DNA from 2 places in the Streptomyces sp. NBC_00775 genome. Region 1 is predicted to be linked to the other one. Evidence: riboswitches for the same ligand, from Rfam matches in the RefSeq annotation. Region 1 holds a riboswitch; the other holds the start of a gene.

Region 1 (7,312 bases):
AGGGTCCGTACACGACAAAATCGTCGGAGGGTCGAACGGTGGTTCGTCGGAACGGCGAGGGAGGAACGCGTGGCGGGCAGGCTCAAACAGCCGACCGGCCGTTACGGGGGCAGGACCGCCGAGGAGCGGCAGGCCGAGCGGCGCCGACGTTTCCTGGAGGCCGCGCTCCAGCTGTTCGGCGACAGCCCGGGCTTCCGGTCCACGACGGTCGCGGCGCTGAGCGAGGCGGCGGGGCTGTCGACACGGCAGTTCTACGAGGAGTTCCGCACCCTCGAAGACGTCCTGGCCGCTCTGCACCTCCAGGTCAACGACTGGGCCGAAGAGGCCGCGCTGGCGGCGCTCGCCGATGCGGAGGAGTTGCCGCTGGCCGAGCGTGCCACCGCGATCTTCCGCGCCTACGCCGCCAACGTGACGAGTGATCCGCGCCGGATCCGCATCACCTTCGTCGAAATCATCGGCGTGAGCCCCCGGTTGGACGAACAGCGACTCGCCCGCCGCGCCCGCTGGGTGGACTTCATCTGCGCCGCGGCAGCGGCCGCCGCCGCACGTGGCGAAGCGGCACCGCGCGACTACCGGATCGCCGCGACCGCCTTCATCGGCAGCGTCAACGGGCTCCTGCACGACTGGAGCGCGGGCTGGGTGGACGCGACGCTCGACGAGGCGGTGGAGGAGCTGGTCCGGCAGCTGCTGGGGATTCTGCGACCGGCGGGGTGGGGCGGGGCGGGCTGACATCGCCCCCGCCGCCCCTACCCGTCCCATCCCCAGGGGCTCTGCCCCTTCGACCCCGTTCGGTTGTGTGTTGGCTGCGGGTGGGTGGGGGCTGGTCCAACAGATTGCGCAGTTCCCCGCGCCCCTAAAAGGGGCGCGGGGAACTGCGCAATCTTTTAGCGGGGGTCTGGGGGTGCAGCCCCCAGGGATGGGACGGGTAGGGGCGGCGGGGGCGAAACCATCACGGCGGTGGACCCGCCAGTCGGCCGAGCGCCGCGACAACCGGCCCCACCCCGTCCTCCGCACGAATCCGCCCCGCCAATTCCTCGGCACGCCGCCGATACGACGGTTCCCCCGTCGCCCGGACGAGCGCCGACGCCAGCCGCGCCGCCCGGAGCCCCCGCAGCGGCACCACCCCCGGAGACACCCCGACGGAGACCAGACGGTTGGCCCAGAACCCCTCGTCGAACTGGATCGGCACGGGCACGGCCGGGACGCCGGCACGCAGCCCGGCCGCCGTCGTGCCGGCCCCCGCGTGATGGACCACCGCGGCCATCCGGGGAAAGAGCACGGAGTGCGGCACCTCCCCGACGGTGAACATGTCGTCGCCGCTGGCGCGCAGCTCGCCCCACCCCCGCTGGATCACCCCGCGCAGCCCGGCCGCCCGCAGGCCGCGTACGACCTCGTTGCTCAGCCGCTCGGGATCGGGCACGGTGGCGCTGCCCAGGCCCACGAAGACCGGGGGAGGGCCGGCGTCCAGGAAGTCCCGCAGTGGCGAGGGAAGTTGGGCGTGCGCGGCGTCGTACGGCCACCAGTATCCGGTCACGTCGAGCCCGGGCCGCCAGTCGCGGGGCCGCCGCACCACCAGGGGACTGAAACCGTGGTGCACGGGCCAGCCCTGCCGCTCGCGGGCGCGTCGCGTGTCGCCGGGGCCGATGCGCGGCAGGCCGAGCCGGGCCCGCAGCGTGCCCACGGTGTCGGCGAAGACGCGTTCGACGGCCATGTTCACGCCGTACCCGGCCGCCCGGTTCACCGCGGGCCCCCAGGAGCGGACCCCGGTCACCGGAGGCGCGAACTCCCTTGTGGGGGCCAGTGGTTGGAGGTAGACACCCATGCTGGGCAGCGACAGCCCCTCGGCGACGGCGTGCCCGAGCGGCCCCAGGGAACTCGACAACAGGAGTACGTCACTTGTCTCGGCGGCCTCGATCAGGTCCTCGGTCATCTGCCCGACGAGCGCACGCGCCATCTCGACGACGCGGATGAGTTTCCCGGCGCCGGTGGTACTGCGGTGCAGCGCCTGTCCCCGCGCGGACTCCAGCTCCGCCCGGGGATCCACGGGCAGCGCGTGAAACCCCACGCCCGAACCGGCCACCAGCGGCTCGAAGCACCCATGTGTCACCAGGGTGACCTCGTGCCCGGCACGCGCCAGGCCGTGCCCGAGTCCGGTGTACGGCGCCACATCGCCCCGCGATCCCGCGGTCATGATCGCTACTCGCACGATGGTCAGTATGGCGGGGGTTCACGGCTGGTGGCCCGCGGCCGCACGGTTTGTTTCTGTGCCCTCGGCATCTACGGCATCTACGGCGCCGCTGCCGCTGAACCGGCTCCGGGACAAGGAACCGGCCACGGCCGAAAGCCGCTCTGGCTCCTGTCCATCCGGAATGATCGAATCGGTGCCCGATTGATCTCGACGGCGGGGTGGGGCAACGTGAAGGCGATGACGTACGTGGATCTGCATCGCCAGATGTCCGCGGACATCGAAGCGGAGACGGAATCCGCTCTTGACCGACTCGGTCCGTCGGCGTCATCGGTTCGAGCGGCGGTCGCCGCACTGCTGGAGCATCGCACGTTCAAGTACCCCCTGTCGGTCCTCCCGATGATCGTCCACGCCGTCGAGACCGGCGCGCCCGAACCGGCCGTTCCACTGGCCGTCGTCCATGAGCTGTGGTGGACCTCCGCCTGCTACCTCGACGACCTGGCCGACGGGCAGGGCGCGTTCGTCGCCGGTGGCCTCAGCGAGAGTGCGGCGCAGCTCGCGGCGGTCATCAGCGGAACTGCCCTCCCTCATCTCGTCGTTCAGTCGCGGCGGATTCCCGAGTCGGTGCGCGGCGCTCTGTCCGCCGAGATCGTGACGTGCTGGATCGTGGCGACCGAAGGGCAGCTGAGTGACCTCCGTGGAGATGCGGGCGACGCCACGCGCGACTCGGTGATCACGGCGTACAGAGGAAAATCCGGCGCACCCTTCAGCATGATCACGGCAATGGCCGCCGAACTGGCGGGTGTGGAGCAGGGGAGAGCGGAGCTCTGGCGCGAGTTCGGCAATGTCTTCGGCATCCTGTGGCAGATATCCAACGATCAGGAAGACATCCTGTCCGGCCGCAACGAAGACCTCCTGAACGGCACCGTCACGTATTTGCTCGCGTGCGCCCTTGAGGAGACATCCCCCGAGTCCACGGAGCGTGTCCTGGGGCTGCACGCCGCCGCGCGGAATTCCGCGCGATCCCGAGCGGAACTCACCGACGTCCTTCTCGCGCCCGCCGTTCTTGGCCGGTACGAGAAGGACATCGACGAGTTCCGCGCCGAAGCTCACCGCATCCTGGACGAACTGGGCGGCGACGAAGCCTATGTGCGTGTGCTGCGGCACCTCGTGGACCAGTCCGCCCGCATGCTCCTTTAGCGTCGTAGCGCTGTCGGGTGGCCGTCGCCGAGGTGGTGAGACGGGGTGGCCGACCGCCGGCACCACCGATAGCGTCACCGCATGGACCAGGATGAACGGCTGCTTCACGCCTCGTCGTTCGGCGCGGCGGCGGTCGCCTACGCCGAGCACCGTCCGGACTACGCGCAGACCGCGGTGCGCTGGGCGCTTGAGCCCGCGCCGGGCCCGCGGGTGCTCGACCTCGGCGCCGGAACCGGCAAGCTGACCGCCACGCTGGTCGCGCTGGGCGGCGAAGTCATTGCGGTCGAGCCCGACCCGGAGATGCTGACCGAGCTGCGCCGCTCGCTGCCGGCTGTCCGCGCCCTGCCGGGCAGCGCCGAGGCGATACCGCTGCCGGACGCGTCCGTCGATGCCGTGCTGGCCGGCAACGCCATGCACTGGTTCGACATGGCCGTCGCGGGACCCGAGATCGCCAGGGTCCTCGCACCCGGCGGCATCCTGGCCGGCCTGTGGAACGTCATGGACGACCAGGTCGACTGGGTTGCCGGGCTGGCGCGGGTCAGCGGGAGCGCGGCCATCGGCCCGCGTGACACGCCCACCAGCTGGCGTGCTGAGACGGCCGACATGCACCTTCCCAAGACTGGCGTGGCGGCCCGGTTCGGCTCGCCGGAACAGGCCGAGTTCCCGCACGGGCAGCGCCGCACCGCCGACTCTCTCGTCGCGACCATCGCGACGCGCGCGGGGGTTCTGGTCATGCCGGAACAGGAACAAGAGGCCACGCTGGGACGGATCCGCGCCTTCCTCGCGAGTAGACCGGAGACCGCCCGCGGCGAGTTCACTCTCCCGATGCTGACCGGCGTGCTGCGCGTCCGGCGGCTGTGAGGCATCACGTCGACACCGGCGCCTGACGCACGGCCGCGAGCGCGCGGGGACCTGCCGCGGCGAGCGTGTCGACGAGGCGGGAGATGGTCGGGTCGGACGCAAGCGGCCCGAACATGCCGTCCGCCCGCAGTGCCGCCACCCCCGCCGTGGCCGCCCCGCGCCCGCTGGTCGTCGAGGCCGGCTCCACCCCCGTACCCCTGGACCGCCTCGCCGACCGCGCGGCGGCATCCGACAGCGCGCTCAGGCTGCGCCAGGGGACCCACTTCCAGGCCTGGAGCCTGAGCATGACCTCAGGTCCCCAGGCCCGGCCGCCGCTCACGCTTCCCGAGGAACGCGTCGTGCGCTGGAAGGCCGACGGCAGCCACACGGAACTCGTCGTCGCGACCGATCCACGCCACCCCGGCAGGCCGGTCATCACCGACGCCGACCCCGTCCCGCGCACCGTCGAGGACGGCCATGTCCTCAGCAGGCAGACGTACCCGCCGAGTTGGAGCGACGCCCCGCCCCAGGCACGACCGCCGCACGACGCCGAGCGGCTGCGCGCCTACCTCGAAGGGATCGACACCACCGAGGAGCTGGACACCCCCCAACTCCTCGACGCCGTCGCCGAGTTGCTGGACCACTGGACGCTCGGCAGCCGTGAGGACGCCGCACTCGCGCGCATCCTCGCCGACGCGAAGGGGCTGCGCCCGGCCGGAGCGGTCACCGACCGGCTGGGCCGCCCCGGGCAGGCGTACGTGTACGAAGACACAGCCCGCTCCGGCCGCCGGATGCTGATCCTGGACCCGGCGACCGGTGCCGTCCTCGGCCTGGAGGACACCGTCACCGAGGCCGATCCCGAGTGGGGCGTCAAGGCGGGGGACGTGATGTCGTACAAGGCGTGGATGCGCTGAGCCGCGACGGTCAGACGCCTGCCTGGCGTTCGGCTCCGGTCACGGTCTGCTCCAGCAGGACCGCGATCGTCATCGGGCCGACGCCACCCGGCACGGGCGTGATCAGCCCGGCCCGGGTGACGGCGGTGTCGAAGTCGACGTCGCCGACGTTCCCCTCGTTGTAGCCCGCGTCGATCACGACGGCTCCCGGCTTGATGTCCTCCCCGCGGATCAGCCGGGGCCGTCCCACGGCGGCCACCACGATGTCCGCCTCGCGCACCACCGACGACAGATCCGCCGTACGCGAATGGCAGTACGTCACCGTCGCGTCGCGCCCGAGCAGCAGCATGCCGACCGGCTTGCCGAGGATGGCGCTGCGCCCCACGACGACGGCCCGCTTGCCGGCCGGGTCGACGTCGTACTCGTCGAGGAGCCGCATGATGCCGCCGGGCGTGCAGGACACGAAGCCGGGCAGGCCGAAGCTCATCGCGGAGTACGAGCTCAGCGTCACACCGTCGACGTCCTTCTCCGGCGCGATGGCCTCGAACGCCGCGCGTTCGTCGATGTGCGGCCCGACGGGGTGCTGGAGCAGGATGCCGTGCACGGTCGGATCGGCGGACAGGGCGGTGAGCGTGTCGACCAGCTCGGCCGTCGTGGTGCCGGCGGGCAGTGCGACGTGCCGCGACTCGATACCGGCCTTGCGGCAGCGGTTCTGCTTCATCCGGACGTACGTCACCGAGGCGGGATCCTCGCCGACCAGTACCGTCGCCAGACAGGGCGCCATGCCCGTACGGTCCTTGAGGCCGGCCGCGCGCTTGGCGGTCTCCTCGACGATGCGGCGCGCGAGACCGGCGCCGTCCATGAGCTGGGCCTGGGACATGGGTTCTCCTGAGCGTTGCTGACACCATCGCCCAGGCGCGCGGCAAAGACCCGTTCGTCAGGCCGCTCCCCGGTGGTACTCCACCTCAGCGCCAGTCACGGCCCGCCGATCAGCCTAGCTCGTAGGATGAACGGCCTGGGCGGCGGGCGGTGCCGTCGGGTCTTCTCCCGCCAGGAAACCGTTGGCCTGCGCCTCGGTGGTCACGGCTCCGACGGCTCCCGCCCAGCGGGCGATCTCCCGGGCCAGTGCGACGGCTCCGGCCTCGTCGCCGGTGTCGCGGGCGAGGACCGCCAGGAGCATCTGCATCGAGAGGGTGCCGGGGACGGTTCCGGCCCGGGCGCCGAGCGTGGTCGCCCGGTTCCAGCGTTCCAGCGCCCGTGCGTGGTCGCCGTGGTCGTGGTCGTGATCGCCGAGGTGGCGCAGTGCCTCGCGGGACAGCAGGTCGTCCCCCGACTCGCCCGCGCGCAGGGCGGCCTCGTAGTGGGCGGGCGCGCTGGCCCGCTCGGCGAACAGGTTGTCCGCGATCAGGCCCAGATACATCTCGGCCCAGCCGCGGCGCACCGCGTCCGGGGCCTGGTCGCGCAGGAGCCCGGCGAGATGGCGCAGCGCGGCGAGGGCCTCCGGGTCCTTGCCGTCGGGGCCGGCGCGGAACGTGCCGTCGGCGCGCAGCAGACCGGAGTAGTCGTGGCGCAGCCACAGGAAGTCCAGGTCCCAACGGCCGTCCAGGCGCGCTTCCCCGAAGGCCTTCTCCGCGGCGCCGAGCCGAGCCCGCGCCAGGCCGGTCCCGCCGAACCAGTCGCTCTCCAGCGCGACTTCGGCGGCGGCCACGGCCAGTCGGGCGCGCGCCTGCGGATCGGTCGCATCGGTGGCGTCCAGTAGGTTCGTCGCGCGTTCCCAGCGACCGCTGATCCTCAACTCACGTACAGCGGCGAGGAGTTCGTCCAGCGATACGGCTGTACGAATCGTGCTTGCGGTGTTCGTCATGGCGAGGAAAGTAGTAATTCGAAAAACTATCCACAAGAAAACTATGTGGGGGGCCCGCATGACAGAACCGTCCGACGCGGCGACCGCGGACTCGGTCGACCGGCACGTCGCGCTCTGGTCGAAGGAGCTCGACTGGATGGACCCGGTCAAGGAGGCGATCATCGCCCGGCTCGCCATCCTGGCCCGGCACGCGGCGCAGGCCCGCCGGGACACCCTGGACTCGGACGGCCTCCAGCACTGGCAGTTCAAGGTGCTGCTGATGCTGCGCAGGCTCGGCCCGCCCTACGAGGCCAGCCCGTCACAGCTCGCCGACATGCTGGGGCTGACCCG
Region 2 (7,312 bases), 3.5 Mb from region 1:
TTGGCGGGCCTGCGAGCGGTCCTGCTGACCCCCGCGCACCAGTTCCCCATGGGGGTGCCGCTCCATCCGGACCGCCGGGCCGCCGTCGTGGACTGGGCCCGGCGTACCGGTGGGCTGATCCTGGAGGACGACTACGACGGCGAGTTCCGCTACGACCGTCAGCCGGTCGGAGCGCTGCAGGGCCTGGACCCCGACCGCGTGGTCTACCTGGGCACCGCCAGTAAGTCCCTGGCACCCGGGCTGCGTCTGGGCTGGCTGGTGCTGCCGACGTCGCTCGCGGCCGAGGTCACGTCGCTGAAGGGCGGGGGAGGGTGGTCCACCGGGGCCCTGGATCAGCTGACCCTCGCCGAATTCATCACGTCCGGCGCGTACGACCGCCACGTCCGTGCCGCCCGGCTCCGCTATCGCCGTCGCCGGGACGCCCTCGTGGCCGCTCTCGCCGCGCGTGCGCCCGCCGTTCACGCCACGGGTATCGCGGCCGGGCTCCACGCGGTTCTCCAACTCCCCGCGGGTACCGAACAGTCGGTGGTGCGGGCGGCGGCCTGGCAGGGCCTGTCCCTCGAAGGCCTGTCCCGCTACCGACACCCCGACGCCGTCCCCGACTCCCTCGACGCCCTGGTCGTGGGCTACGGCACACCACCGGACCACGCCTGGTCGGGAGCCCTGGACGCCTTGTGCCGAACACTCCCTTGACCCCGCGAGCGTCTTTCGCCCCCGCCGTGGGGGCGCGCCTAAAAGATTGCGCAGTTCCCCGCGCCCCTTTTAGGGGCGCGGGGAACTGCGCAATCTTTTCAGCGGGGGTCTGGGGGCGCAGCCCCCAGGGATGGGACGGGTAGGGGCGGCGGGGGCGAAGGAAACCTCACGTCCCCTCACCCGGCGCCTCCCCGAACCGCGCCAACGCCAACGCCCCCACCACAGCCACCACAAACCCAAGAACCGCCAGCCACTCCAGCCCCTCCCGCGTACGGTCCCCCAGCCACACCACCCCCACCACCGCAGGCCCAATGGTCTCCCCGATGACCAACCCGGCGGTAGCCGTCGTCACCGACCCCCGCTGCAACGCCGAGGTAAGCAGCAAGAACGCCGCCCCACCACCGATCAGCAGCGCATACGTCGCCGGATTGCCCAGCAACGCCCCCGGATCAAGGTCGTCAATGAGCCGCACCGACACCTCGACCACCCCGAACCCGAACCCGGCCCCCAGCCCCAGCGCAAGCGGCCGCCCCCGCTCGGGCAACCGCCCACCCACGAGGCTCAGCAGCAGCACGGCGACCGCGGTCGCCAACATCGCGTACTTCAACTCCGTGGACCCCGCCTGTTCCCCTTCCGTGCCGGATGCCAGCCCCAGCATCCCGAGCCCGGCGCACACCACCCCCACCGCACCCCACTCGACCCGGCTCAGCCGCACCTTCAGCAGCCGCGAGGCAACCACCGCGGTCACCGCGAGGCTGGCGGCGAGCGCCGCCCCGACCGCGTAGATCGGAATGGACCGCAGCGCGGCGATCTGCAGCAGAAACCCGACCCCGTCGAGTGCGAGCCCCGCCAGATACCGCCACTGCCGCAGTGCCCGCAGCAGCAGCGCCGCGTCGCCGCCCGTCCCGCTGTCGGCCGCCGCGCGCGCGGCCATCGCCTGCAACACCGTCGCCGTACCGAAACAGACCGACGCACCAAGGGCGCACATCATTCCAAAGAGCACGAAGTGACTGTAGGGGACGGTGTATCGCGGGGGGCCACTGCGCACCTGCGGAAAGCGATCTCTAATGTGATCGCCTGCGGTAAGCAAATGAACTGACATGAGCTGAACCGCGCTGGATCGATCTCAACACCGATCTCAACTGAACTGAACTGATCAACGGGGGAACGGACATGGCGGACACTCGACGGCAGCTGCGCTCGGGCACGGTCGTCCTCGGCGGCATGGGACTCCTCGCGGCGGCGCTGACCGCCTGCTCCTCGGACGCCGACAAGCGCTGCGTCGACCGCGACAGCTACAACCTCACCAAGGGCTACAAGACCGTCGCCGACAAGAACTGCAAGTCCGCCAAGACGTCGGTCAACGGCGCCTGGTACTACGGCGGCAAGAAGAAGAGCGGCTGGGTCGACGGCGGCTCCTTCACCAAGCCCAGCAAGGGATCCGGCAGCTCCGGCGGCACCCACAAGAGCGTCGACCGCGGCGGCTTCGGCAGCGGCAAGGGCAGCTCGGGCGGCTGACCCCACGACGCCCCCGGACCCTGTAACCCCAGGACGCCACCGGACCCGTAAGCCCAGGACGCGATCGGACCCGTACGCCATGGAACGCCGCACCATCACCCCCCGCCCCGGCTGGCAGCAGACCGTCGAGGAACAGGGCCTCATCTACCCGCTCACCCGCTACCCCGACGACTCCCTGCGCCCCTACTGGGACGAGAGCGCGTACTACGTCTTCTCGCTTCCCGAGGTGGAGGCGCTGGAGGAGGTCGTCGAGGAACTGCACCGCATGTGCCTGGCGGCGGCCGAGCACATCGTCACCGCGCACCGCTTCGCCGACCTCGGCATCACCGACCCGCGCGTCGCGGAACTCGTCGCCGAGGCCTGGCATCGCCGTGCCGAACTCCCCTCCGTCTACGGCCGTTTCGATCTCCGCTACGACGGCACGGGCCCCGCGAAACTCCTTGAGTACAACGCCGACACCCCCACATCGCTGGTCGAGGCCGCGTCGCCCCAGTGGTTCTGGATGGAGGACCGCTTCCCGGGCGCCGACCAGTGGAACTCCCTCCACGAACGCCTCGTCGCCACCTGGAAGAAGCAGGCCGCCCTCCTGCCACCCGGCAGCCCCCTCTACTTCGCGCACTCCGCCGCCGACGAACTCGGCGAGGACCTGATGACGGTCGCCTATCTCAAGGAGACCGCCGAACAGGCCGGCCTCGACACCGACTGGATCTCGATGGAGGAGATCGGCTGGGACCCCCTCTCCGGCCGCTTCGTCGACAACCAACTCCGCTTCATCCGCAGCTGCTTCAAGCTCTACCCCTGGGAGTGGCTCACCACCGACCGCTTCGCCGACCACGTCCTGGACACCCTCGACAACGGCGGCGGCACGGGCAGCACCCTGTGGATCGAGCCCGCCTGGAAGATGCTCCTCTCCAACAAGGCCCTCCTCGCCATCCTCTGGGAGCTCTACCCGGACCACCCGAACCTCCTCCCGGCCTACCTCGACGGCCCACGCGAACTGGCCTCCACCAAGGGATACGTCTCCAAGCCACTCCTCGGCCGCGAGGGCGCCGGGGTGACCGTCCACGAGCCGGGCGCCGCCTCTGCCGCACCCGTCGAAGAGCCCTGCTGCTACCAGGAACTGGCGCCCCTTCCCTCCTTCGACGGCAACCGTGTCGTCCTCGGCGCCTGGGTCGTCGAGGACGAGTCGGCGGGCCTCGGCATCCGCGAGTCCTCCGGCCTGATCACCGACGAGTACGCCCGCTTCCTGCCGCACGTGATCCTCTAGCCACCGGGTTCGGCATTCCCTACGCCCCCAGTACGCCGCGGAGTTGGGCCAGCCCCCAGTCCAGGTCCTCCTTGCTGATGACCAGGGGCGGAGCGATCCGGATCGTGACACCGTGGGTGTCCTTGACGAGGACGCCCCGGTCCATCAGCTTCTCGGAGATCTCCCGGCCCGAGCCGTACGCCGGAGCGATGTCGACGCCCGCCCACAGCCCGCGCCCACGCACCTCCGTGACATGGCCCGTGCTTGCCAGCAGACCCAGCTCGTGGTGCAGATGCTCACCGAGCTCCGCGGCCCGCCGCTGGTACTCGCCCGACCGCAGCATCGCGATCACCTCCAGCGCCACCGCACAGGCCAGCGGATTCCCCCCGAACGTCGACCCGTGCTCCCCGGGCCGGAACACCCCGAGCACGTCCCGGTCGGCCACCACCGCCGACACGGGTACGACCCCTCCTCCCAGCGCCTTGCCCAGCACATACACATCCGGCACGACCCCTTCGTGCTCACACGCGAAGGTCTTCCCCGTCCTGCCGAGCCCCGACTGGATCTCGTCGGCGATGAACAGGACGTTCCGCTCGCGGGTCAGCTCCCGCACCCCCGCCAGATATCCGGGCGGCGGCACCAGCACCCCCGCCTCGCCCTGGATCGGCTCCAACAACACGGCGACCGTCTCCTCGGTGACCGCCTCCCGCAGCGCCGCGAGATCCCCGTACGGCACGATGTCGAAGCCCGGCGTGTACGGCCCGAAGTCCGCCCGCGCCTCCGGGTCCGTGGAGAAGCTGATGATCGTCGTCGTGCGGCCGTGGAAGTTGTCGCTCGCCACGACGATCCTCGCTCTCCCGTCCGGGACTCCCTTGACCCGGTACCCCCACTTCCGGGCCGTCTTCACCGCGGTCTCCACCGCCTCCGCGCCCGTGTTCATCGGCAGCACCATGTCCTTGCCGCACAGCGACGCCAGCTCCCGGCAGAAGTCCGCGAACCGGTCGTGATGGAACGCCCGCGACGTCAGCGTCACCCGCTCCAGCTGCGCTTTCGCCGCATCGATCAGCCGCCGGTTGCCGTGTCCGAAATTCAGCGCCGAGTATCCGGCCAGCAGGTCGAGGAAACGGCGCCCCTCGACATCCGTCATCCAGGCCCCGTCCGCCGTCGCCACGACGACCGGCAGCGGGTGGTAGTTGTGCGCGCTGTGCGCCTCGGCCGAGGCGATGAACGCCTCCGTCGTCTCCCTGGCGGTCACGGGATCCCCCTTCCATACGGCATCAGGTGGCTTGTCGGTCATGGATGGCTTGTGGCTCATTTCCTATCGTCGCTCGCATGGTGGACTGGGGAGCCCGGCGATCCGACGCGCCCGGTAGGCTGATCGGCGGGCCGTGACTGGCGCGCTGGGATGGGACCGACCATCGGGGAGCGGCCTGGATGAATGTGTGCCGTGCGCCTGGGCCGAACCGTGAATCGTGATTGCTGAACGCCACGCCGTCCGGAGGCCGACATGCCCGAGCAGCCCCTCTCCACCGAGTCCACCGCCTTCCGCAACGCCCTCGACGTGATCCGGGCCGTGGAGCCCCGCGTCGCCGACGCCATCGGCCAGGAACTCGCCGACCAGCGCGACATGCTCAAGCTGATCGCGTCCGAGAACTACGCCTCCCCGGCGACCCTCCTGGCCATGGGCAACTGGTTCAGCGACAAGTACGCCGAGGGCACCGTCGGCCGCCGCTTCTACGCCGGCTGTCGCAACGTCGACACCGTCGAGGCCCTCGCCGCCGAGCACGCCCGCGAACTCTTCGGCGCCGAGCACGCCTACGCCCAGCCGCACTCCGGCATCGACGCCAACCTGGTCGCCTTCTGGGCCGTCCTCGCCCAGCGCGTCGAGGCCCCCGCCCTGGAGCGAGCCGGCGTCCGCAATGTCAACGACCTCACCGAGGCCGACTGGGCCCAGCTCCGCCGCGACCTCGGCAACCAGCGCATGCTCGGCATGTCCCTGGACGCCGGCGGCCACCTCACCCACGGCTTCCGCCCGAACATCTCCGGCAAGATGTTCGACCAGCGCTCCTACGGCACCGATCCCACCACCGGCCTCATCGACTACGAGGCCCTGCGCACCTCCGCCCGTGATTTCAAGCCGCTGATCATCGTCGCCGGCTACTCCGCCTACCCCCGCCTGGTGAACTTCCGCATCATGCGGGAGATCGCCGACGAGGTCGGCGCGACCCTCATGGTCGACATGGCCCACTTCGCCGGTCTCGTCGCCGGCAAGGTCCTCACCGGCGACTTCGACCCGGTCCCGCACGCCCAGATCGTCACCACCACCACGCACAAGTCGCTCCGCGGCCCGCGCGGCGGCATGGTGCTGTGCGACGAGACCCTCGCCGAGCAGGTCGACCGCGGCTGCCCGATGGTCCTCGGTGGCCCCCTCCCGCATGTCATGGCCGCCAAGGCCGTCGCGCTCGCCGAGGCCCGCCGTCCCGAGTTCCGCGACTACGCCCAGGCCGTCGTCGACAACTCCCGCGCCCTCGCCGAGGGCCTGATGCGCCGCGGCGCCACCCTGGTCACCGGCGGCACCGACAACCACCTCAACCTGATCGACGTCGCCTCCTCCTACGGCCTCACCGGCCGACAGGCCGAGTCCGCCCTGCTCGACTCGGGCATCGTCACCAACCGCAACGCCATCCCCGCCGACCCCAACGGCGCCTGGTACACCTCCGGCATCCGCATCGGCACGCCCGCGCTGACCACCCGTGGTCTGGGCACGACCGAGATGGACGAGATCGCCGGCCTGATCGACCGCGTCCTCACCGCCGCCGAGCCCGGCAGGACCGCCAAGGGCAGCCCGTCCAAGGCCCAGCACGTCCTGGACCCGAAGATCTCGGACGAGATCGCCCACCGCGCCACCGACCTGCTCACCGGCTTCCCGCTCTACCCGGAGATCGACCTCGGCTGACGCACCCCACCAGGGACCGCTCACCAGACCCTCGGGTCCTGAGGTGCCTTGGGGTGTCCCGAGGCTCTTGGATCCTCGGGCTCCCAGGCGCTCGGCTTCTCGGCTCCCTACAGGTCGATCAGCTCCTGTCGTGGTTCCCGCGGCGGTCCGGCAGTCTCATGCCGGGCCGCCGCGCGGCGTATCAGAAGAGTGCCGCCGGCGCCGATCACCAGGCCCATGGCGAGCCCGGACATCGCCCACCCCGCTCCGTCCGTCAGACCCTGCTCCCCGGCCGTCCCCGAGTCGCTCGCGGAGCCGAACAGATCCCCGCGCCGCGCCAACTCGTCGAACACCGAGCGCGGCGCGCGATGCCAGCGGATGTCGTCGTCCTCCACGTCGGGCGAAGGATCCGACCGCACCCACGGCGTGCCGTCCGCCGCGAGGAACACCTGGTCCTGGCGCTCGATGGCGACATCGCCGCCGGGCGGTCTGCTGGTCTGCGGCCAGCCTCCGACACCGGTCAGCCCCCAGATCACCGTGGCCCGAACCTTCGGGAAGCGGCCCGCCTCCCAGGCCGTGGGCACGCTCTCCGTCCCCGTGTACATGGGTGCCAGCAATCGCCAGAGCCGCACGAAGTCCTCTCCGCCGGAGTGCAGGGCGACCGTCCGCCCCGAGTCACCGGCCACGACCAGGGCCAGATCCGGCATGTCACGCCGAGCGTCCTGCTCCGACGCCTGCGCGCGAGACGCGCCGAGCGCGGTCAGCACCACCACGGCAAGCACTGCCAGCCGAACCTCCACCTGTCTGACCCGGATCCCCATCCGTCCCCCTCCCGCGTCCGTGTCCCCACATCCCTGTGTCGCTGCATCCCCGCGTCGCTCTGGTCCTCTGTCCCTCTGCGTCCCGTCATACGTCCCGCA

The links. Region 1 has a riboswitch for ZMP and ZTP ahead of OIC96_RS03060 (bifunctional 5,10-methylenetetrahydrofolate dehydrogenase/5,10-methenyltetrahydrofolate cyclohydrolase). Riboswitches for the same ligand answer to the same signal wherever they lie in the genome.
Region 2: another riboswitch for ZMP and ZTP. It lies ahead of OIC96_RS18130 (glycine hydroxymethyltransferase); the one in region 1 lies ahead of OIC96_RS03060 (bifunctional 5,10-methylenetetrahydrofolate dehydrogenase/5,10-methenyltetrahydrofolate cyclohydrolase).

What each region holds. Positions count from the first base shown of each region.
Region 1 is NZ_CP108938.1:634,792-642,103, reverse strand. It holds gene OIC96_RS03085 (TetR/AcrR family transcriptional regulator) at 70-729, shown strand; gene OIC96_RS03080 (glycosyltransferase) at 950-2,191, opposite strand; gene OIC96_RS03075 (polyprenyl synthetase family protein) at 2,426-3,385, shown strand; gene OIC96_RS03070 (class I SAM-dependent methyltransferase) at 3,467-4,246, shown strand; gene OIC96_RS03065 (CU044_5270 family protein) at 4,360-5,139, shown strand; gene OIC96_RS03060 (bifunctional 5,10-methylenetetrahydrofolate dehydrogenase/5,10-methenyltetrahydrofolate cyclohydrolase) at 5,150-5,998, opposite strand; ZMP/ZTP riboswitch at 6,021-6,107, opposite strand; gene OIC96_RS03055 (hypothetical protein) at 6,113-6,982, opposite strand; gene OIC96_RS03050 (MarR family winged helix-turn-helix transcriptional regulator) at 7,041-7,312, shown strand, end outside.
Region 2 is NZ_CP108938.1:4,087,877-4,095,188, reverse strand. It holds gene pdxR (MocR-like pyridoxine biosynthesis transcription factor PdxR) at 1-693, shown strand, start outside; gene OIC96_RS18150 (DMT family transporter) at 860-1,684, opposite strand; gene OIC96_RS18145 (hypothetical protein) at 1,867-2,211, shown strand; gene OIC96_RS18140 (glutathionylspermidine synthase family protein) at 2,291-3,478, shown strand; gene rocD (ornithine--oxo-acid transaminase) at 3,498-4,754, opposite strand; ZMP/ZTP riboswitch at 4,836-4,923, shown strand; gene OIC96_RS18130 (glycine hydroxymethyltransferase) at 4,965-6,413, shown strand; gene OIC96_RS18125 (hypothetical protein) at 6,521-7,213, opposite strand; gene OIC96_RS18120 (hypothetical protein) at 7,299-7,312, opposite strand, start outside.